Regions from separate parts of the Cereibacter sediminicola genome, predicted to be linked through region 2. Evidence: riboswitches for the same ligand, from Rfam matches in the RefSeq annotation. Region 2 holds a riboswitch; the other holds the start of a gene.
The links. A riboswitch is a leader RNA that binds a small molecule or an ion and turns the genes downstream of it on or off. The one in region 2 is predicted to bind cobalamin.

Region 1: linked by a shared signal. The riboswitch ahead of FG154_RS07865 (TonB-dependent receptor plug domain-containing protein) and the one ahead of FG154_RS13485 (cobyrinic acid a,c-diamide synthase CobB) in region 2 are both predicted to bind cobalamin.

Annotation. Positions count from the first base shown of each region.
Region 1 covers NZ_VDEK01000008.1:78,208-89,225, forward strand. Annotated here, with positions in the region: gene FG154_RS21860 (transposase) at 256-588, shown strand; gene FG154_RS07835 (DUF808 domain-containing protein) at 898-1,869, opposite strand; gene gap (type I glyceraldehyde-3-phosphate dehydrogenase) at 2,239-3,240, shown strand; gene FG154_RS07845 (adenosylcobinamide amidohydrolase) at 3,307-3,951, opposite strand; gene FG154_RS07850 (ABC transporter ATP-binding protein) at 3,948-4,700, opposite strand; gene FG154_RS07855 (FecCD family ABC transporter permease) at 4,697-5,686, opposite strand; gene FG154_RS07860 (ABC transporter substrate-binding protein) at 5,683-6,543, opposite strand; gene FG154_RS07865 (TonB-dependent receptor plug domain-containing protein) at 6,530-8,497, opposite strand; cobalamin riboswitch at 8,630-8,830, opposite strand; gene FG154_RS07870 (ABC transporter ATP-binding protein) at 9,152-10,216, shown strand; gene FG154_RS07875 (ABC transporter permease) at 10,218-11,018, shown strand, end outside.
Region 2 covers NZ_VDEK01000020.1:30,823-41,840, reverse strand. Annotated here, with positions in the region: gene FG154_RS13535 (TonB-dependent receptor family protein) at 1-1,911, shown strand, start outside; gene FG154_RS13530 (hypothetical protein) at 1,911-2,303, shown strand; gene FG154_RS13525 (ferredoxin reductase domain-containing protein) at 2,326-2,814, opposite strand; gene FG154_RS13520 (FeoA family protein) at 3,010-3,252, opposite strand; gene FG154_RS13515 (hypothetical protein) at 3,468-4,019, shown strand; gene FG154_RS13510 (hypothetical protein) at 4,016-4,198, shown strand; gene FG154_RS21070 (hypothetical protein) at 4,202-4,372, shown strand; gene FG154_RS13505 (hypothetical protein) at 4,377-4,769, shown strand; gene FG154_RS13500 (heavy metal translocating P-type ATPase) at 4,774-6,885, shown strand; gene FG154_RS13495 (HMA2 domain-containing protein) at 7,066-7,461, shown strand; cobalamin riboswitch at 7,824-8,031, shown strand; gene FG154_RS13490 (energy-coupling factor ABC transporter permease) at 8,096-8,773, shown strand; cobalamin riboswitch at 8,828-9,032, shown strand; gene FG154_RS13485 (cobyrinic acid a,c-diamide synthase CobB) at 9,118-10,479, shown strand; gene FG154_RS13480 (cobyric acid synthase) at 10,476-11,018, shown strand, end outside.

The sequences.
Region 1 (11,018 bases), on a different contig from region 2:
GCAGGCGATGATCGCGCTGAAAACCCTGCTCGTGAACGCGCCCCAGCCGCTGCGCGAGCAGTTCATCGCCGTCACCGGCCGCATGACCCTGATCCGGGGACTGGCGGCGCTGCGACCCGGCCCCTGACTTCGACGACTGCGTCGGCGAAGACCACGCTGCGCGCGCTCGCCCGCCGGTGGTTGGCGCGTGACGGCGAGATCAGAAGGCATGATGCCGCTCTCGAGGCGCCGGTCCGCCAGCGCACGCCAACCCTGATGGCGACGCCGGGCATCTCCACCGGCACGGTCGCCGAACTGCTGCTCGCCCTCGGCGACAACCTGGACAGGATCCGGCCCGAGGCGGCCTTCGCCAAGCAGTGCGGCGTCTGCCCTATCCCGGCCTCCAGCGGCAAGATAACCCGCCATCGCCTCAACAGAGGCGGGCACCGATTGGCCGGGAACGCGGCCAACGCAACGGGAAACGGGTCATCGGTGGCGGAAGGGCCACCGTCAGGACCGCCCTCACTCTCGCTGCACTGCACGCGTCACGTCATTCGGCGACGTTCAGAGCATTCCGAAAGAAGCTGCAGGATGCAGGAAAACCGGTGAAAGCCGCTTTGACTGCGACGGCCAGGAAGCTGCTCAGCGTGCTCAACAGCATGATCGCGGACGGAGCCTGCTTTCGAGAAACTCAGCCATCCTGAACACACTTGCCGGCAAATCCGGCGCGGGTCAGAGTGCCTACGAATACATCTGCAAGGTCTGAACCTCAGAGCCGGATCGATCCATCCTTGGCCCGATCCACCAGATGCCGGAACTGAACACCCAACGTCTTTGGCAATACCCTTGATCCGGCCGAAGCTGGACCTCGCCGGACAGGTGAGCGCAGGTCGAGGCCGTGCGACGGACATGAAGCCCCTACTGGTGCGGCGCGTTTCCAGGCCGGAGCCGGGCGACGAGCCCCCAGGCGGGGGCGATGATCCGGGTCGCCACCGGGATCAGCGCGAGGCCGAGGGCCAGCCCGAAAAGTCCGTCGAAGAAGGCCGTGACCAGCCATTCCGCCAGGCCCGGCGCCTGTGGAACCAGCGCGGCCGCGGCCACCGCAATGTCGTGGATGTGGTGGTGCAGCCAGCCCCAGCCAAGCTCGTAGAGCCCGTGGATCACGATGGCCCCGCCGACCCAGATCATCGCGGCCGTGCCGACCCCGGCGAGAAGCTTCAGGAAGCGCGGCATCCCGTGCACGATCCCGCGCCCGAGGGCACGCGTCACGGCAAGCCGGCCGCGCAGGCTCATCAGCACGCCCAGGTCATCGGCCTTCACGATGGCCGCGACCCCGCCATAGACCAGCACCGTAATGCCGGAGCCCGCCGCAGCCAGCGAGGCCGCCTTCATGGCGATCCCGCCGGGTGGCAGGGCCGCCAGCACGATGGTCATGATCTCGGCCGAGAGGATGAAGTCGGTCTTGATCGCCCCCGCAACTTTCTGCTCCTCGAGATGGGTGGGATCGCCCGAGGCCGCCGCGTCCGCCTCGTGGTGGCCGCCGAACAGATGGGCCACCTTCTCGGCCCCTTCGAAGCAGAGGTAGGCCCCGCCGAGCATCAGCAGCGGCGCGATCGCCCAGGGCGCGAAGGCCGACAGCAGCAGCGCCGCGGGCAACAGGATCACCAGCTTGTTGAAGAACGAGCCCTTGGCGATGCGCCACACGATCGGGATTTCGCGTGAGGCGTCAAAGCCCTGCACATATTTCGGCGTCACGGCCGCGTCGTCGATGACGGCGCCCGCGGCCTTGGCACCCGCCTTGGCGGCCTGCCCGATCACATCGTCCACCGATGCCGCGGCGACCTTGGCGATCGAGGCCACATCGTCCAGCAAGGCCAGCAAGCCGCTCATGGTCATCCCTCTGGCTGTTCACGCAGGACCGTTGTGGCAGAAGCCGCAGGCCGCCGGAAGGGCCGTGGCTGCGGCCGCCCTATGGCGGGCGGGCTTGCGCCGGCAACCTGCCCCCCTCCATGGGACCAGCCGCATCCCCTTCTGCCCGACGATCCCGCTTGCGCTCCCCCCCGACCTCTGGCTCAACGGGGCCGCCGCGACCCTGGTTCTGCCGCGCAAACTCTTCCGTCTGGTAAATCTTCGCGTCTTCTGGCGCTGGTTTCCTCGTTTCTTAGGTTGAATTGCGTTCGGATCTGGGGTCGTTAGCCTGAAGACCATCCGCGTGCGCGCGACTCGTCGCCCGCGCCCGCCAATTGCTGGGAGAGCTCTATGACCGTGAAAGTGGCAATCAACGGCTTCGGCCGCATCGGGCGCAACGTGCTTCGCGCCATCATCGAATCGGGCCGGACCGACATCGAGGTGGTGGCGATCAACGACCTCGGCCCGGTCGAGACGAACGCGCACCTGCTGCGCTTTGACAGCGTGCATGGCCGCTTCCCTGCCACCGTCACCACGACCGCGGACTCGATCGACGTGGGCCGCGGCCCGATGCAGGTCACCGCGATCCGCAACCCGGCGGAACTGCCCTGGGGCCATGTCGACATCGTCATGGAATGCACCGGCATCTTCACCGACAAGGAGAAGGCGAAGATCCACCTCGAGAACGGCGCCAAGCGCGTGCTGGTCTCGGCCCCCTCGACGGGCGCCGACAAGACCATCGTCTATGGCGTGAACCACGAGACGCTGACCGGGGAGGATCTCGTCGTCTCGAACGCGTCCTGCACCACGAACTGCCTGTCGCCGGTCGCCAAGGTCCTCAACGATGCCATCGGCATCACCAAGGGCTTCATGACCACGATCCACTCCTACACCGGCGACCAGCCGACGCTCGACACGATGCACAAGGATCTCTACCGCGCCCGCGCCGCGGCGTTGTCGATGATCCCGACCTCGACGGGCGCGGCCAAGGCCGTGGGCCTTGTGCTGCCGGAACTGAAGGGCAAGCTCGACGGCGTGGCGATCCGCGTGCCGACGCCGAACGTCTCGGTGGTGGACCTCGTGTTCGAAGCCTCGCGCGCGACCAGCGTCGAGGAAGTGAACGCCGCCATCCGCGAGGCCGCCGACGGCAAGCTGAAGGGCATCCTCGGCTACACCGACCAGCCCAACGTGTCGATGGACTTCAACCACGATCCGCATTCGTCGATCTTCCACCTCGACCAGACCAAGGTCATGGAAGGCAACATGGTGCGCATCCTGACCTGGTATGACAACGAGTGGGGCTTCTCGAACCGCATGGCGGACACCGCCGTGGCGATGGGCAAGCTGATCTGAACCGGGCGGGATCGCCTGTCGGGGCCGGCCTTCGGGCCGGCCCTTTGCTTTGCGCAAGAGGCGGCCTCAGCCGCCGTTGCGCTCGGCGAGCCACTGGCGCGCGCCGCCGAGAACCGCCTCGCGCACCGCCGCCCCCACGGCTTCGCCCACGGCGGTGTGAAGCCCGGCATACCGCCCCTCGCCCGGCCGGCAGGCCATGACCAGACAGTCGGTCCCGGTGCCGGTGGCAAGCCCCGTCGGCAGGACCAGACCCGCCTCAAGCACCGCGGCCGTGCGGGCCTCGACCGCGATCGACAGCGCCTCGAGCTGTGCCGCTTCGGTCAGGCCGGTCTCGGCCACGACCAGCAGGTTGATGGTTCCCGCCACCCGCTCGGACACAAGTCGCCGGCCAACCGCCTCGGCATTGCCAAGCCCGACGGTGGCCAGGCAGGCGGCGCGCACCCCCTCGACCGCGGACGACGCAAGATGATGACGGCGGACATCGCGCGAGGTCAGCATCCCCACCGCAAGGCCCAGTCCCCGCGCCGACATCTGCTCGCCGAGCCAAGCCTCGGCGTCGAGCCCCGGGCCCAGATCCCGGTCGCGCACCTCCCGCCAGATCACCCGATCGGCCGTGACCCAGCCCGGACGGTGGGGCGCCCAGCTCAGCAGGCGCATCGGCGCGGGCAGTCGGGCGATCAACCAGGGCCGATCGAGCGCGACCTCGATCACCGCGTGACGCCCAGCGGCTGGAACACCGGCCCATCCGGCGTATCGGCGAAGAAGGCGCGGACCCCGAACACGTCCGAGAGATTGGCCGCCGTCAGCACAAGCCCCGGAGAGCCGTCCGCCACGATGCGCCCCCGCGCCATCAGCAGAAGCCGCGTGCAATGCCGCGCCGCAAGCCCCAGATCATGGATCGAGGCCACCACCGCCCGCCCCTCGGAGGCCAGGTCGCCGAAGACCTGCATGGCGCGGATCTGGCTCTCGGGATCGAGGCCCGCCACCGGCTCGTCCGCCAGGAGCAGCGGCGCCTCCTGCGCCAGCGCACGGGCGATCAGCACCCGCGCCTGCTCCCCTCCCGACAGGGCGGTGGCTATGCGCTCGCGGTAGCCCGACAGCCCCATCCGCCCCAGCGCGCGCGTCACCGCCTCGCGGTCGGCCGGGGTCAGCTGGCGCCCCATGTGAGGCACGCGGCCCAGCGTCACCAGCGTCTCGACGTCAACGGGCCAGGCGATCTCGCGCGCCTGCGGCAGGAAGGCCGCCGCCCGCGCCCGCGCCCGCGGCGACAGGGCCGCAAGGCTGCTTTCGCCCGAGGCCGGCAGAAGCCCCATCGCCGAGCGCAGAAGCGTGGTCTTGCCGGCGCCGTTCGGGCCGATGAGTCCCACGAACTCACCCGGCGCGACCCGCAGCGACACATGATCCACCACCGGACATTCGCCGCGCCGCACCGTCAGGTCCGAGAGGGTAAGCAGGCTCATGCCTCGACCCTCCGCATCCGCCAGATCAGATGCAGGAAGAACGGGGAACCCACGATCGCCGTCAGCACCCCCAGCTTGAGATCCCGGTCCGGCGCGATCACCCGAACGGCGATGTCGGCGGCCAGAAGCATGGCCGCCCCACCCAGGGCCGCAGCCGGCAGCAGCCGCGAGGGCCGCGCCCCCACGAGCGGCCGCAGGATGTGCGGCACCACAAGGCCCACGAAGCCGACCGCCCCCGCCACGGCAACCGCCGCGCCGACCGACAGCGCCGTGCCGAGGATCAGCGTCAGCCGCAGCCGCCCGAGCCGCACTCCCAGCGCCTCGGCCGCATCCTCGCCCAGCGTCAGCGCGTCAAGCCCGCGCCCGAGCGTGAGCAGCAGCACGGTCCCCGCGATCATGAACGGCAGGGCCAGCGCGACGTGGCTCATGGATCGGTCCGCGAGCGAGCCCATCATCCAGAACACGATCTCCATCGCGGCGAACGGATTGGGCGAGAGATTGAGGACCAGCGCCACACCCGCCGCCGCCAGGGCCGAGATCGCAACCCCCGCAAGGATCAGCGCCAGCGCGCCGCCGCGCGGTCCGGCCAGCCCCAGGATGAGCAGCACCGACAGCGCCGCCCCCGCCAGCGCCGACAGCGGCAGCGCCAACGTGAAGGCCGCCGCGATCCCGGTCTGAAGCGCGATCACCGCCCCAAGCGCGGCGGATGAGGAAACGCCCACAAGCCCAGGTTCTGCCAAGGGATTTCGCAGGAACCCCTGCAGCGCCGCGCCCGAGAGGCCCAGCACCGCGCCCACCGCCAGCCCAAGGATCGCCCGCGGCAGCCGGATCTCGCGCATCACGAGGACGACGGCCTCGCCGCGCCCGGCCAGCAAGGCCTGCAGCGACTCGCCCAGGCCAAGCGCCGCAGGCCCGACCAGCAGCGACACCGTGAAAAGAAGCGCCACCGCAAGGGCCAGCGCGCCGAGAAGAAGGGGATATCTCACCGGGCTCCGTCCCACTGGGTCAGGCGCTCGCTCTCGAGCCCCCGGCGCGCCTCGACCATGGAGCGCAGCGCGGGCAGGATCGCCGGCGTGCCGCAGATCCAGTCGGCGTCCGAAACCTCGGCCGCGCCCGCGTCGCTCTGCACCGCGCGCAGGGCGGGATGGACCAGAAGCTCCTCGGCCCGCGAGGCGCCGGGATAGGCGGTCGAGGTCACGATCATGTCCGGCTCGGCCATCACCAGCCGCTCGAGAGGCAGGTTCCCGCCCCCGTCGAGCCCCAGTTCCGCCGCCACGTTGGAAAAGCCCGCGTGCCGCAGGATCGCATCGGCCAGGGTGCCCGAGCCTGTCGTGTAGCCCGACGGGTAATACATCGCGGCCCGCGCAGGCGGCAGGTCCGACCGCAACCGCTCGAGCCCCGCCTCATAGTCGCGCACCATCCCTTCCGCCTGCGCCTCGCGGCCGAGTGCGCGGCCCACGATACGCAGATGCTCGCTGACGTCGGCCAGCCCGTTGGCTGGCGGCAGTTCGACCACCTCGACCCCGAGCCGCCGGAGGAGATCGACGCTCGAACGGGCGGTGAAGGTGCCGGCCAGCACGAGGTCGGGCTGCATGAGGAACACCTGCTCGGCCTGTCCCCGGTTGGCCGGATAGGCCCGCGCCTCCTCGACCATGGCCGACGTCTGAGGCTCGCTCGCAAGATGCGAAACCGACAGGAGCTGTCCGGGCGCCGCCAGCAGCATGGCGAGCTGATCGGTGCAGAGATTGATCGAAACCACCCGCCGCGGCCCCTCGGCCACGGCGGGAGCGGCGGCGGCCATCCCCGCCACCACCGCCAGCGCAAGCCGCCTAGAAGCGCGCACGCAGCCCCGCAAAGACAGCCCTCCCCGAGGTTCCGTAGCCCGGAACCTGTTCATACTCTTCGTCAAACAGGTTTTCCACCCGCAGATAGGCCTCGCGTCCCGCGCCGAGATCCTTGGTCAGCGTGGCATCGACGAGGCTGTAGTTCTCGACCGGAGTGCCGAAGTCGTCAGGACGGTCCATCGCCGTGGTCAGGCCGATCCGGCCATGCAGCGTCGGCGTCAGATCCGACGTCAGCTCGACCGCCACCAGATGCCGCGGCACGCTGGCCCATGTGGTCGCGGCGTTGGTTGCGCTGTCGGTGTAGGTATAAGCTGCGGCCAAGCCCAGCGTCTCGGTCAGCGCCAGTGTGCCCGACAGTTCCAGACCACTGCGCCGCGACGTGCCCGGAACTTGGCTGTAGCAGCCCCGACCGACGGCGCAGCCCATGGCGTTCGGATTAAAGTCGATCAGTTCTTCGACCTCGAGGAAGAAGGCGGTGGCGCGAAGCGATGTCCCTTCGGCAAACGCATGCTCGATGCCAAGATCAACGTTCCGGCTTTGCTCGGGGTCGAGATCGGCCGACCCAAAGTCGCTGAACAACTCGTAGTTCGATGGCGCGCGGTAGCCGGTGCCGGCCTGAGCCCGCAGGATCGTCGCCTCATCCAGTCGGTAGGCCAGCGCGAAGCGGCCCGAGTCGAAGCCGCCAAAGGTCGAGTGATCCTCATGCCGAAGCGACAGCGTCAGGTCGAGGTCGCCAAGGCTGCGGGTGAATTCGCCGAGAACCCCGGTTGTCGAGCTGTCAGCTGAGAGATCATCCCAGTCGAAACGCTGATCGAAGTCCTCGTTCTTCCAGTCGGCGCCAAGGATCATCCGCCCGCCGGCAAGATCGAAGCCGCCTTGCCAGTTCACGCCGGTCCGCCGGCCCTTGTAGGTGTTCTCTGTCTGGACGATCCTGGTGCCATAGGTGCCTGTCGCGATGTCATAGTCGAGGTAATCGGGCCCGACCTCGTTCTCAAAATAGGTGCGTTCGGTGCGGAAATCGGTGACGCTGACCGAGTGGCTCACCGGCCCGGTGTCAAACTCCGCGAAGGCACGAAGGCCGGTCGAGCTTCGTTCGAGGCGTTCGTCGTAGCTTTCGCCATCGCCCAGCCGCACCTCGGACGCGAGGATCTCGTCAAAGGTCAGACGCCGACCAAGGAACGACGACGGCAGATAATAACCCGGGTCGTACTCGCTCTCGCTTTTCTCGGTGAAACCGTTGAGGCCGATCCGCACCCCGTTCTGCAGCGTGCGGGCGACATGGAACGACAGGCGGTCGAGCTCGTAGCCGTCGGCCTCGGTGTTGCCATCGCTTTCGCTCGCGTTCGAGAAGCCGTCGGACTGGACATGCGACAGGGTCAGCGCGGCTTCCCAATCGTCCGAAAGATGGGTGATGCCGTAGGAAAGCGCCACGGTGTTCTGGCTGCCGATCTCGGCCGCGACGGACTGGTGCGTGCCCTCCTCGGTCGGACGCAGCGTGGTGATCGTGACGACGCCGCCCACCGCCCCCGAGCCATAGAGCGCCGACTGGCTGCCTTTGAGCACCTCCAGGCGCGATACGTCGACAGTGGTCAACTGGCCAAAGTCGAAGGCGACCTGCGTAGCGGTCGGATCTGTGACGTCGATCCCGTCCACGAGGACGCCGACATAGTTCTGCGAGGCGCCGCGGATCGCGATGCCGGTCTGGCTGCCCATCCCGCCGCGGGTGTTCACGCTGACCCCGGGCAGGCGGCGCAGCACGTCGGAAAAGCGCAGGTCGCCGGTTGAACGCAGGTCGTCTGCCGTCACGACCTCGACCGTCGCGCCCGTGCGGCTCGCCTCGGTCTCGCTGAGGTTCGCGGACACCACGATCTCGTCCAATGCGATGTCCTGCGCCTGAAGCGGCAGCGGGCCGGCGGCCAGCAGTGCCAGAAGGGAAACGGCTGTCTTCTTCATCTGTCCCTCTCCGTCCGGGGTGTCATCCCCGGGTTCGTCTGTCGATGTCCTTGGAAAGGGAGGCCCCTCCGCCGACGGTGAAAGCGTCACCTGAAGCGGATGGACCGCCTCCCGCACGCGCCCCGCGTGCGGGAAAGGGTGATCGCTCCGGCAGGTCTCCTGACTCGCGGGTCTTCGCTCGGACCGGCCTTCCCGGGAAAACCCAGTGGCGTGATCGGTCGTCGCTCGCCGCCTACAGTTGCGGGGGCAGCCGCGGATTCGGAAGACACCCCCCCTCACCGCGTTCCCTTTTCATCCGGCCATGACGCCGGAACCGAAGCCGTTTCTCAATAGGACAAGTGTCGTCGCTGTCAAGCGCGCCATGTGCAGCGGCCAAGGGTCGATCCCTGCCGCTCCGGTTCGGGACGGGCCCAGTTGAACGCCTCGCAGCGCGGCCCGGCCGAGCGGATCCGGCACATGATCGACACACTTCCGGCTGCGTCCGGGTGCGCCCCGGCAGGACACCAGGCGTCGATCAGACGCTGCGCAGAAACCGTGCGCGTCGTGGCGGCCCGAGGCAGCACCCTGCCCCTTTGGTCGATTTGCGAGCACGACGGTTGCTTTCGCGCCGCGCCGCCGCCTAACCTCGTGACAAGACCTGCACGGAGGCCCTCCTTGACCGCACCCACAGCCGTCGAAGCGCGCAATGTCGTCAAGGCCTTCGGGCAGGGAGAGGTGGCCGTTCGCGCATTGGACGATGTGTCGGTCGGCATCCGCAGGGGCGAGTTCTTCACCCTGCTCGGGCCCTCGGGCTGCGGCAAGACCACGCTCTTGCGGCTGATCGCGGGATTCGAGGCGCCGACCTCGGGGGCGATCCTGCTCGACGGGCGCGACATCACGGCCGATCCGCCGAACCGCCGCCCGATCAACACCGTCTTCCAGAGCTACGCGCTCTTTCCGCATCTGACGGTGGCCGAGAACGTGGGCTTCGGGCTCAGGATGCAGGGCAAGCCGCGGGTCGAGATCGAGAATGTCACCGCGCGGATGCTGGCGCTCGTGCGTCTCGAGGCGCTGGCGGGGCGGAGGGTGGCGCAGCTGTCGGGCGGGCAGCAGCAGCGCGTGGCGCTGGCACGCGCGCTGGCGCCGCAGCCGCGGGTGCTGCTGCTGGACGAGCCGCTCTCGGCGCTCGATCTCAAGCTGCGCAAGGAGATGCAGATCGAACTGAAGCGCCTTCAGAACGAGACCGGGATCACCTTCGTCTTCGTGACGCACGACCAGGAGGAGGCGCTGACCATGTCGGACCGGATCGGGGTGATGAGCGCGGGCCGCATCCTCCAGATCGGCCCCCCGCGCGAGATCTACACGCGGCCCGCCAACCGCTTCGTGGCCAGCTTCATCGGCGAGACGAACTTCCTGCCCGCGCGTCACGCGGGCGGGCGCGTCACGCTCGAGGCGGGGGGCGAACTCGCGGTCGAGGGCGGGCCCGAAGGGCGGGTGACGGTCGCGGTGCGCCCCGAACAGGTGCGCCTCGTGCCGCCGGACGAGCCGGGCGCCCTGCCCGCCACGATCCGCAATCTGGTCTATTTCGGCACCGACACCCATTGCCATCTTGCGCTGGCCGACGGGACGGAGGTGGTGGCACGGCTGCAGAGCAGCGCCTCGGGCGATCCGGGGCTGGAGCCCGGCCAGCCCGCGGGGCTGCGCTTTGCGCCGGGCGCCGTGCAGCTCCTGGGGGACTGAGATGGCCCGCCGCGACAGCGCGCGCAGCGGCTGGCTCCTTTCGGCGCCCGCGCTTGCGATCCTCTTCCTCGCGGCCTCGGGGCCTCTTCTGGTGGTGCTGATCTACAGCTTTCTCGAGAAGGGCCAGTATGGCGGCGTGATCTGGGAGTTCTCGTCCGAGGCCTGGTTCGAGGTGTTCTTCACCCGCGACATCTTCTCGGATGAGGTCAGCCTTGCCGATGCGCATCTTGCGATCTTCTGGCGCTCGGTCAAGCTGTCCCTGATGACGACGGCCATCACCTTCGCCGTGGGCTTTCCGACCGCCTGGTTCATCGCGACGCGCCCGCCAAACCGGCGGGCGCTCTGGCTTTTCCTCATCACCATTCCGTTCTGGACCAACCTGCTGATCCGCACCTTCGCCATCAACGAGGTGATCCGCAACGAGGGCATCCTGAACACGCTTCTGATCCGGGCCGGGCTGATCGGGCGGCCGATCCAGATCCTCTACACCGACACGGCGGTGCTGATCGGCATGACCTACGTCTATCTGCCGCTGATGGTGCTGCCGCTTTTCGCCGCGATCGACCGGTTTGACATGCGGCTCCTCGAGGCGGCCTACGACCTCTATGCCAGCCGCTGGCAGGTGCTGCGCCGGATCATCCTGCCGCTGGTCAGGCCCGGCATCGTCGCGGGCTCGATCCTCGTCTTCGTGCCCTCGCTCGGCGCCTATGTCACGCCGCGGGTGCTGGGCGGCGGCAAGAACATGATGATCGGCAACTTCATCGAGCTTCAGTTCGGGCAGGGCCGGAACTGGCCGCTGGGG
Region 2 (11,018 bases):
CAGCCGCGGCTGCAGATCCGCGGCTCGGGGCTGCAGCAGAACCCGACCGAGCGCGGGCTTCTGGTGCTGCAGGACGGGATGCCGGTGAACCGGGCTGACGGCGCCTATGTCGTGGGCCTTGCCGCGCCCGGACAGGCCGAGGCGCTGGAGGTCTGGCGCGGGGCGGCGGCGAACCGGCTGGGGGCCGCGCAGCTGGGCGGCGCGATCAACCTGATCTCGCCCTCGGCCGCGACCGCGCCGGGCACGACCCTGACCGCAGCCGCCGGCAGCTTCGGCCGCCGGAGCCTCGCGGGCAGCACCGCCTTCGACGGCGCGCAGGCCGACGGGCTGCTGCGCTTCGAGCTGAGTGAGGGCGATGGCTTCCGCGAGGCCAACAACGCCTCGCGCCGCGCCGTGCTGGGCGGCACGCTTGACGTCGCTACCGGCGCGGCCTCCACCCGGCTCTTCGTCACCGCCACCGACCTGAGCTTCGAGATCCCCGGGCCCGTCACCGCCGAGGCGCTGGAGAACGATCCGGCCGGCGTCCACGGAGGGCCGGTGATCGTCGGCGGGCTGCCGACCAGTCCGGGGCCGAACGTGCTGCGCGATTGGCCCTTCCGCGAGACGACGCAGATCCTTGCGGGCGGCCGCACCACGATCGACCTCGGCCGGCATCTGTGGGACTTCGGCCTCTCTGCCAGCCGCACCGACGACCGCTTCGCCTTCCCGATCTCGGCCGGGATGCGCGACACCGACAGTCTCGACGGCACGCTGTCGGCGCGCTACGCGCTGAGGGGGGACGGGCCGCTGCCGCTCATCGAGGCCACAGCGCGCTGGTCGGTCGGCACCGCCAACCGCAGCTATTTCCACAACCTCGGCGGCAAGGCCGGGCCGAAGTTTGGCGAGAATACGCTCGGCTCCTCGACACTGGCACTTCATGCCGGGGCGAACCTGCCACTGGCGCCGGGGCTCACGCTCTCGCCCGGCCTCGGCTTCACCCATGCCACGCGGGACAACGACGACCTCTGGACGGACCCGACGCGGCCGACGGTCGGCTACAACCCGATGATGCCCGGAATGCGGCTGCCCGACGGCGCGGTGCCCACCGCCGCAACCGGCTACGCGCGCAGCTACTCGGGGTGGAGCCCGTCGCTGGCGCTGACCTGGCAGCCCTCCAAGGATCAGACACTCTGGGCCTCGGTCTCGCGCAGTTTCGAGTCGCCGACGCAGGACGACCTGCTGGCGACCGTCAACGGCACGCCGAACACCGGACCGGGGCGGCCCACGCCGGTCACGGCTGGCGCGATGTTCTCCACGCCCGACCTCGAGGCGCAGGTGGCTGAAACGCTCGAATTTGGCTGGCGTGGGACGCGGGGCGGGATCGGCTGGGACGTAACCGCCTATCACTCGCGCATCGAGAACGAGATCCTGTCGCTGCGCGACCTGACCGGCGCCACGCTTGCCTCGGTCAATGCCGAACGCACGCGCCACAGCGGGCTCGAGGCCGGACTCGCGGCGGAGCTGGCACCGGGCCTTGCCGGGCGGCTGGCCTGGACCTGGCAGGACTTCCGCTTCGACGATGACGCCACCCATGGCGACAACCGCCTTGCCGGGGCGCCGAAAAATGTGGTCTCGGCGACGCTGGGCTGGGAGGTCGCGCCGGAGCTGACACTGACTGGGGTGCTGAAATGGGTGGATGACGTGCCGGTGGACAATGCCAACACGCTCTGGGCCGAGAGCTACCTGCTGGCCGACCTGCGGGGCGAATATCGGGTCAACGAGCGGCTCTCGCTGCTGGCCGAGATCACCAATGTGACCGACGCGCACTACGCCGCCTCGACGCTGACGGTCGATACCGCGGCGACCGGACAGGCGGCATTCCTGCCGGGCGAAGGGCGGGCGTTCTACCTCGGCGCGCGGATGACCTTCTGATGCGGGCGCGGATTCTGGCCCTTGGCTTCGCCGCGCTCCTCGTCATCGCCGCGGGCCTCGCGGCGGTGACATGGCGGGGCGCGCTCTGGCCCTTCGACATCCGGGTCTCGGCGCTGATGCTTGCGACCGCACTCGGAGCGGCAGTGCGCGGCGCGGGTCCGGTGATGTTGCTGCACCTGGGCGCGGGGTTCCTCGGGCGCCGCCCGCTCGCGGCGCTGCTCTGGAGCGTGCCGGGCACCGGGCTGATGCTGGCGCTGCACTGGGCGGCAGGACCCGCACGCGGCTTCCTTGCGCTGGATCGGCTCGGCATCGGCTCGGCGATCGTGCTCTGGGCGCCTGCCGTGGCGCTGGCCGCACTGGCGGGGGCGCTCATCGCCATCGGCCGCAGGTAGGCCGTCGGCGGGCGCTTTGCGGTCAACCCGCTTTCGGCGCGCGACGCGGCGAGGGCACAGGGGCCGCGGCCCGCTGCGGTGCGGCCGCACGTCCCAGCACGGCCTGCCTCAGCGGGCAGTGGGCACAGACCGAGACGGCGAAATCCTGCCCGACAGGCCGCGCGCCCGCGGCGAGCATGGCCTGTGCCTCAAGCGCGTTGCCGGGCCGGCCACCGAACCAGACGAAGCGCGGACCGCCGGCTGCCGGCGATGCCAGCGTCTCGAGCCGATGCAAGAGCCCGGAGGACCCGCCCCGACCAACCCGGCGCAGATGGAGGCCGCGCGGCCCCGCGAGCACGCCCGCCATCGGATCGGCGGAGGACATGAAGGCATGGCCCGCCGTATCATCGGGCAAGAGGCCGATCAGCCTGACGAGCATGGGAATGGCCTCTTCCTCGGCAAAGAATGCCACCCGGCCGGCGCGCGCCGCGCGACTCGCGAGATCAGCCAGTTCCGGGTCAAAGGCCGTCATGATGAGGATGCTCCGAGGCGCTAACCTTAGTATTTTTGTCGGAATATACGGGCACCGGATCGGTGTCAAACCGGCGGATGGCAGCGGCCGTGGGCCGGGGGAACCGGAGCAGCACCATCCGCCGGAAGGCGACGGGCCGATGCGCGCCCGATCCGTCCAGGCGGTCACCAACTGATTGCGCTCGTTGTTCCTGCGTCAGGACTGCACGGGCATCACGAAGATCTTGCGCGAGACCTCCTGTCCAAGGGCCAGTCGCGTCTCGCCCACCAGGACGATCAGTGGACCCCACTCGCCGCCGCGAACCACCTGCAGCTCGTGGCCGGGAAGGATCCCGAGATCTGCCATCCGGCGGCGCATCCCGGATCCTCCTACAAGCGCGATCACCATCGCCCGCCGCCCTTCGGGCACCATCGCCAGCGGAATCTGTCCTGAATGCATTGATTCTGTTTCCGCCCCCCGCGGCCCTACCCGTTCGGCTCCGGTTTAGTGTTTTTGTCGGGCTTTCGCGGGCGTCAGCTTGACGCACCCCGCCGCCGATCTGCCTGCAAACGACCACCTCCAGTCCTGCGGCCCGCACCGGGTTGATCTGCATCAAGGATTCGAGAGCCGCACGCTCGAACCTTCGGCGAGGGCAACCAGAAAGAAAGTGCGGAATGTCGGACAAGAACGATCATGAGGAGCGCGACGCCTCCGGCTGGGGACCGCCGCCGGGCTGGGGCTGCGGGCCCGGTTGGGGCGCCGCAGCCCCTCAGGCGGTGCCGCCGGGATGGGCGCAGCAGCTCGGTGGCGCGGCATTCGCGGCCCATCCGGGTGCGGCGGGCTGGCCCCCGGCACCGCCCCCTGGCTGGTACTACTACGGTCCCGAAGTGCCCCCGGTGGCCGCGCCCTTTCCCGGCTGGGGCTACCCCCCGGGGGCCGCAATGCCCGGCGGGCATCCCGCACCGCAGCCGGACGCGACCGCGGGCGGCCTCGATACCGAGGCGATGCAGGAGATGTTCGAGCAGTTCGCCAGGGGCGAGGTGAAGGCCGACACCATCGGCCGGCTTCTCGGCGCATGCGATCACGAGTTCTGGAAGGGCGCGATGTTCGGCGCGGCAGCCGGTCTGCTCGTGGCCAATATCCCGGCCATCCGGTCGATCCTCGGCGCCCTCATGGCGTCGGGGGAAGCGGGCAGGACGCCCGGCAGCGAGGAGCGCAAGTCATGAGTTCGATCCAGCATTACACCCGGGTGGCGACCCGACAGGTCGAGCGGATGGTGCCGCCGGCCGATGCGGTGCTGCGCGCGGGCGCCACCGGGGCGATGGCCGCCACGGTCTGGAGCGTCTACAGCCAGAGCCCCTCGGTGACCGACGGCTCGATCCCCCGCAACAGCGCGATCTCGTAGGCCATGAAACATGCGGCGATCGGTGCGGGCGCGGGTGTCGTGATCGGCACCGCCGCCCATGTCGCGCGCCGGACGCCGCTGCTCGGCCTGGCCGGGGTGATCGCGGCCGGCGTCGGCGCGCTCTACCTTGCCGGCCGCGGCCGGAAATCCGAAACGTCCGCGCCGGAGGCCTGAGACCATGAGCAGCGACCCCCCCGTCTATGTCATGTATCCCGGCTACGCGCCGGCGCCGGGCGGTGCCCGCGTGCCGCGCAGCGCCTGCTGGCCCGGACCGGGCTGGGCCGCACAGCCTGCCCCTTGGCCGCAACCCGCCGCAGGTTGGCCCCCGACAGCACAACCGACCGCGCAGGCCGCCGCGACGCCCGCCAATGCATCGATGCTGAACGGCCGCTTCGTGGCCGGGCTGCTGGTGGGGGGCGCGATCACCTATGTCCTCTCGAACGAGGCGGTGCAGCGCAGCGTGATGCGGGGCGCGATGCAGCTATGGATGGGGCTGCAGGGCGGGCTGCAGGAAACCCGCGAGCGGTTCCGCGACGCCGAGGCCGAGGTTCGCGCCCACAAGGGTGAGTGATCCGATGTCGCGGCCGGAACGCCTTATCGAACCGGCCGCGCCGGTCGAGATTGCTCATGAACTGCCCTGCCGGCTGCGCCTGCGGTCGGCGGGCTTCGGCCCGAGCCTCGCCGAGGCGGTCTTGACCCTGCCAGGCGTGCGCTCGGCGCGCCTGAACGCCGCCGCCCGGTCGCTGGTGGTCGAGCATGACGGCCGGGCCGAGACCCGGAGTGCGGTGCTGCGGATAGCGGGCGGTCCGCCGGCCGTGCTGGCCCATGCCGTGCCGCGTCCTGCGCCCGCCCATTTCGACGACGAGGAGGAGCCCCGGCTCTGGCCGCTGGTGCTGCGCCTTGCGCTGATCGCGACCTTGCCGGCGCTGCCGGCGCGGCTCGGCACCGCCGCCGCCTGGGCGATGATCGCGCCGCGGCTTCTGACGGGTGCGAGATCGCTGGTGACCCACGGGATCACCGTCGAGGTGCTCGATGCGCTTGCCGTGGGCATCGGCGCGGCGCGCGGCGGCTTCCGCACCGCGCTTTTCACAGACACGCTGATGTCGGGCGGGGAGTATCTCGAGGAAACCACCGCCCGCCGCGCCACCTCGCTGTTGCAGGCGCTACTCGAACCGCACCCCGAGACGGTCTGGGTGGAACGGGAGGGCGAGACGCTTCGCATCCCCTTCCGCGAGGTCGTGACCGGCGACACGGTCGTGGTTGGCGCCGGCGAGCTGGTGCCCGTCGATGGCGTGGTGATCGACGGTCGGGCGCAGGTCAACGAGGCCTCCGTGACGGGCGAGAGCCTGCCGGTGATCAAGGAGACCGGCGCCGCGATGATCGCAGGCTCGACCGTCGAGAGCGGGCGGCTCAGGATCGAGGCGCAGCGCGTCGGCGACGAGACGACGACGGCACGGATCGCGGCCTTCATCCACGAGTCGCTCACCACGCGATCCGAGGGCGAGCGGCTGGCTGAGGAGAACGCCAACCGCCGGGTCTACACCACGCTCGGCATCGGGCTGGCGACGCTGATCCTGACGCGGGACGTGAAGCGCCTCGCCTCGGTGTTCCTGATCGACTACGCCTGCCCGGTGAAGCTGACGACGCCGGTTGCGGTGCGGGCGACCATGGCCAAGGGCGCGCGGGCGGGGGTGCTGATCAAGGGCGGCCCCTGTTTGGAAAAGCTCGCTCAGATCGACACGGTGGTCTTCGACAAGACCGGCACGCTGACCCACGGCGCGATGGTGGTGACCGATGTGATCTCGCTCGATCCCGACTGGGAGGCGCGGCGGCTGCTGGCGCTGGCGGCCTCGATTGAGGAGCATTCCTCGCATCCCGTGGCCAAGGCCGTGGCGGCGGCGGGCACGCGCGAGGGCACCGGCCACCTGCCGCACGGCGACGTCGGCACCGAGGTCGCACGCGGGCTGTTCGCCGAGGTCGAGGGGGCGATGGTCCGCCTCGGCAGCCGCCGCTTCCTTGAAGAGCTGGGCGTCTCCTTCGCCGCCCACGGCTGCGCCGTCGACAGGCTGGCGGAGGCGGGCAAGATGGTGCTCTTCATCGGCCACGGCACGCGGCCGATCGGCATGATCGGCCTGCGCGACGAGTTGCGGGCGGACGCCCGCGCCACCATCGACCGGCTGCGCGCCTCGGGCGTGTCGCGGATCGTGATGCTCTCGGGCGACCGGCGCGGCCGGGCCGAGGCGATGGGGGCGGCGCTCGGGCTGGATCAGGTGCTGGCCGAGCTTCAGCCCGAGGACAAGGCCGAGATCGTCACGGCGATGAAGCGCGAAGGCCGGCGCGTTGTCTTCGTGGGCGACGGGATCAACGATGCCCCCGCACTGGCCGCGGCCCATGTCGGCATCGCCATGCCGCTGGGCGCCGACATTGCCCGCGCGACGGCCGACATCATCCTGATGGACGATCGGATCGGGCTGGTGGCCGATGCGCGCGAGGGCGCCACGCGCGCCATGCAGATCATCGACACCAACTTCAGGATCGCGATGGCGGTGAATACCGGCCTCTTCGCGGCGGCCTCGGCGGGGTGGCTGGCGCCGGCCGCAGCCTCGCTCATGCACAACGGCTCGACCATCGCGCTCCTGGCCCATGCGCTCGCCCGGGCCGGGCTGCCGGAGCAGGAACGCCGCTGAAAACGGCAATGCCCGTTGAAAACGCGCGCAGCCCGGGCTGCGCGCGTTTTCATGTGCCGTCCCGGACCCCTGTGCCGGAAAAAGAACATTGACGGCCCCCGATTTGTTTCCTACGGTTTTTGTCGGGTAAGATGCAGTCCCGGCCGTCGGGGTCCGGCACAAGTTCAGGAGGCATACGGCATGTCCTACTTCGTCCACCATGTCCCGGGCCGCGCCCGTTTCCGGGTGCCCGGCATGCCGAAGGCTGCTACCCTGCGCGAGGCTCTGGTGTCCGCCCTGCGCGCGATCGAGGGCGTCGAGCGGGTGGAGATCAACCCCGCCGCGGCATCGGTGGTCGTGCATTACGATCGCGCCCTCGCCCCGCTCGACCGGGTGGTCGAGGTGCTGCGTGCCCACAGCGAGCCGCCCGAGGTCAGCCGCGTCCCGCTGGAGACGCCGGTGCCCGCCGCCGCCCGCGGCCGCATCGGCGAAAACGTCTCGCGCAGCGTCGGCGAGATGGTGGGACAGGCGATGTTCGCCACCATCGTGCAGCGGACGCTCGAGTACAGCCTGCGGACCGTTCTGCTCGGACGCTGAAGGCGCACGACCGGGCTCTTTCCCGGCCCCGCAATCGGTCGGGGCGTTTCGCTCTGATCGATGTGCGTGGCGCGGGTTCGCGCCAGGAGATCCGGACTGCCAATAACGCCACCAGTGGGCTGTGTCCCGACGCGCGCCCGTGAACGACGTCGCTCGAAGCTCCGAACCAGCGTTCGACGATCGGCGCCCTTGCTCTCGCCAATGAGCCTTCGTCCCTGCATGGACCCGCCAAGGGGGCCCGGCGCGCGACTTTCTGTTCTGGCAAGATGCCTTGCCCTTCGCCCCCTGCGCCGAAAGGTCGCGGATGAGGTTCGCAACCAATCGGGCAGCAGCCGGCGCATTGACGGCGCGGCCCGGATCTGCCACCCCCTGTCATCGACGGTTCCCGAGGGTCGCGAGGCCCGAGGGATGAAAAGGGAACACGGTGAGGGGGCAACCCCGATGCCGCGACTGCCCCCGCAACTGTGAGCGGCGAGCCGCCCCGATGGACACCACTGGCCGATGGCCGGGAAGGTTCGGGGACGGCCACGACCCGCGAGTCAGGAGACCTGCCGTCGGGCGCATCCGCGCCGCCACTGCCGGTACACCGGCCCAACCCCAAACGCCGTCGGGGATGACGGTCAGGAGGACGACAATGCATATCGAACCCGGTCTGGTGACCGGAGCCAAGGCCATTTTGGGCTTTGCCACCGCGGCGACCGCGGGCGGCCATGCGCTGAAGCTCGGCTGGGAGGCCCTGCGCGAAACCGGCCTCGCCTCGCTGGCCCTGCGCAGCGCCCTTGCAACCACGGCGGTCTTTGCCTTCTTCGAGATCCTTCCACACTATCCGGTCGGCGTCTCCGAGGTTCACCTGATCCTCGGCTCGACCCTGTTCCTGATCCTGGGCGCCGCGCCCGCGGCCATCGGGCTGGCGCTGGGTCTCCTGATCCAGGGGCTGCTGTTCGCGCCCTTCGACCTGCCGCAATACGGCATGAACGTCACCACGCTTCTGGTGCCGCTCTTTGCCGTGCAGGCGCTGGCCCGGCGGATCATCGCGCCGCACACGCCCTATGTCGATCTCGACTACCGGCAGGCGCTGGCCCTCTCGACCGCCTATCAGGGCGGCGTGGTGGCCTGGGTGGCGTTCTGGGCCTTCCTCGGCCAGGGGTTCGGGGCCGAGAACATGACCTCGATCCTCGCCTTCGGCAGCGCCTACATGCTGGTGGTGCTGATCGAGCCGCTGGCCGATCTGGCGGTGCTTGCCGGCGCCAAGTCGCTGCGTGGCCTCGCGGGCTCCGGCCTCTTCACCCACCGGCTGCATCACGCGGCCTGACACCGCGGCCCCTTCGGGGGGCCGCTTTCGCCGTGCCCGCTGGCCGGGCACGGTCCTTGATGCCGCGATGCTGGTGCCCGCTTCCTGCGGGTGAAAAGGGAAGGCCAGAGGCCGCAAGGCCCAGGGGCCGCCGCCCCCGCGACCGTGACCGGAGAGGTTGCCCCGATGCCACTGGCCCCGGCCGGGAAGGCGGGGCGACCGCAGGGCTTCGTGCCCGGGATCCGCAAGCCGGGAGACCTGCCAGCTCGACATGACGCTGACCGGACGGGGTGTTCCGGCGACGGGTTCCGGTTTCCGGCTCTCGCCGCCCCTGCATGCCGTTCCGCCGACACGGGAAGGTTCGGATGCAGGACGACAAGACCCAGCCGGCGCGGGACAGCGCAGCGGTGCCACCGATGACCCGGCCGCCGGGGCTGATGATCGCCGCGCCGGGATCGGGATCGGGCAAGACCACGATGACGCTGGGCCTGCTGCGCGCCTTCCGCGACGAAGGGCTGGTCGTGCAGCCGTTCAAGAACGGCCCCGACTACATCGACCCCGCCTTCCACCTCGCGGCGGCGGGGCGGCCGTCGTTCAACCTCGACGGCTGGTCGATGGGCGAAGGTCTGCTGGGCGCGCTGGCGTCGCGGGCTTCTGGGGCGGATCTGGTGATCGCCGAGGGCTCGATGGGGCTCTACGACGGCACCTCGACCCCGGGGCGCTCGGGCCGTGGGGCGGCCTCCGAGATCGCGCGGCGCTTCGGCTGGCCGGTGGTTCTGGTGCTGGACGTGGGCGGGCAGGCGCAATCGGCCGCAGCAACGGCGCTCGGCTTTGCGCGCCACCCGGAGGCGCCGGACTTCGCGGGCGTGATCCTGAACAACGTCGCGGGGGCGCGGCACGAGGTGATGATCCGCCGCGAGATGGCGCGGCTTGGCCTGACGGTGCTGGGCGCGCTGCCGAGGCGCAGCGATCTCGTCCTGCCCGAGCGGCACCTGGGGCTGGTGCAGGCGGGCGAGCATCCTGACCTGGAGGCGGCGATTGGGCGACTCGCGGCGCTCCTGCGCGATCACGCCGACCTTGACGCCATCCGCACCGCGGCGCGCGCCGGGGCGCCGCCGGTCGCCGGGCGCCTGCCACCGCCGCCCGCGCAGCGCATTGCGCTCGCCGCGGACGCGGCCTTCTCCTTCACCTATCCGCATCTCCTGACCGGCTGGCGTGAGGCGGGGGCCGTGATCCTGCCTTTCTCGCCGCTCGCCGACGAGGCCCCTCCCGAGGCCGATCTGGTCTGGCTGCCGGGCGGCTATCCAGAACTGCACGCGGGCCGGCTGGCCGCAGCCGAGAGCTTCCGCGCCGGCCTTTCCCGCCACGCCGAGACTCGCGCCGTCCATGGCGAATGCGGCGGCTACATGGCGCTCGGCACGGCGCTGGTGGATGCGAAGGGCGAGCGGCGCAGGATGGCGGGGCTCCTCGGCCTCGTTACCAGCTACGAGCGGCGGCGGTTGCATCTGGGCTATCGCACCGCTCATCTGCTGGCGCCGCTGCCGGGACACGACGCGGGCGCCCGCCTTGCGGGGCACGAGTTCCACTATTCCACCATCCTCGACCAGCCCGACGCGCCGCTCGCGCGCGTCACCGACGCCGAGGGCAATCCGGTGCCCGAGACCGGCTCGCGCCGCGGGCGCGTCACCGGCTCGTTCTTCCATCTTGTGGCCCCGGAGGCCGAATGACCCATCATCCCCGCCCTGCCCTGCCGCAGATCGACGTGCCGCTGCTCGACCCGCCCCCGCCGCGGCGGGCGCGCGCCCTGATGATCCAGGGCACCAGTTCCGACGTCGGCAAGAGCCTCCTGGTGGCGGGGCTTTGCCGCGCCTACGCCCGCCGCGGGCTGAAGGTCGCCCCGTTCAAGGCGCAGAACATGTCGAACAACGCCGCCGTTGCCGCCGACAGCGATCTGCCGCCGGGACCGGACGGGCCGAACTTTGGCGAGATCGGGCGCGCGCAGGCGCTGCAGGCGCGGGCGGCGGGGGTGGCTCCGTCCATCCACATGAACCCGGTGCTCCTGAAGCCGCAGGCGCTGGTCGGCTCGCAGGTGGTGCTGCGCGGCCGCGCGCTGGGGAACTGGCCGGCGAAGCATTACCACGAGCTGAAGCCGCTGATGATGCCCGCCATCATGGACAGCTTCGCCCGCGTGGCGGCCGAGGCCGACCTGATGATCGTCGAGGGTGCGGGCGCCGCGACCGAGGTCCACCTGCGCCGGTCGGACATC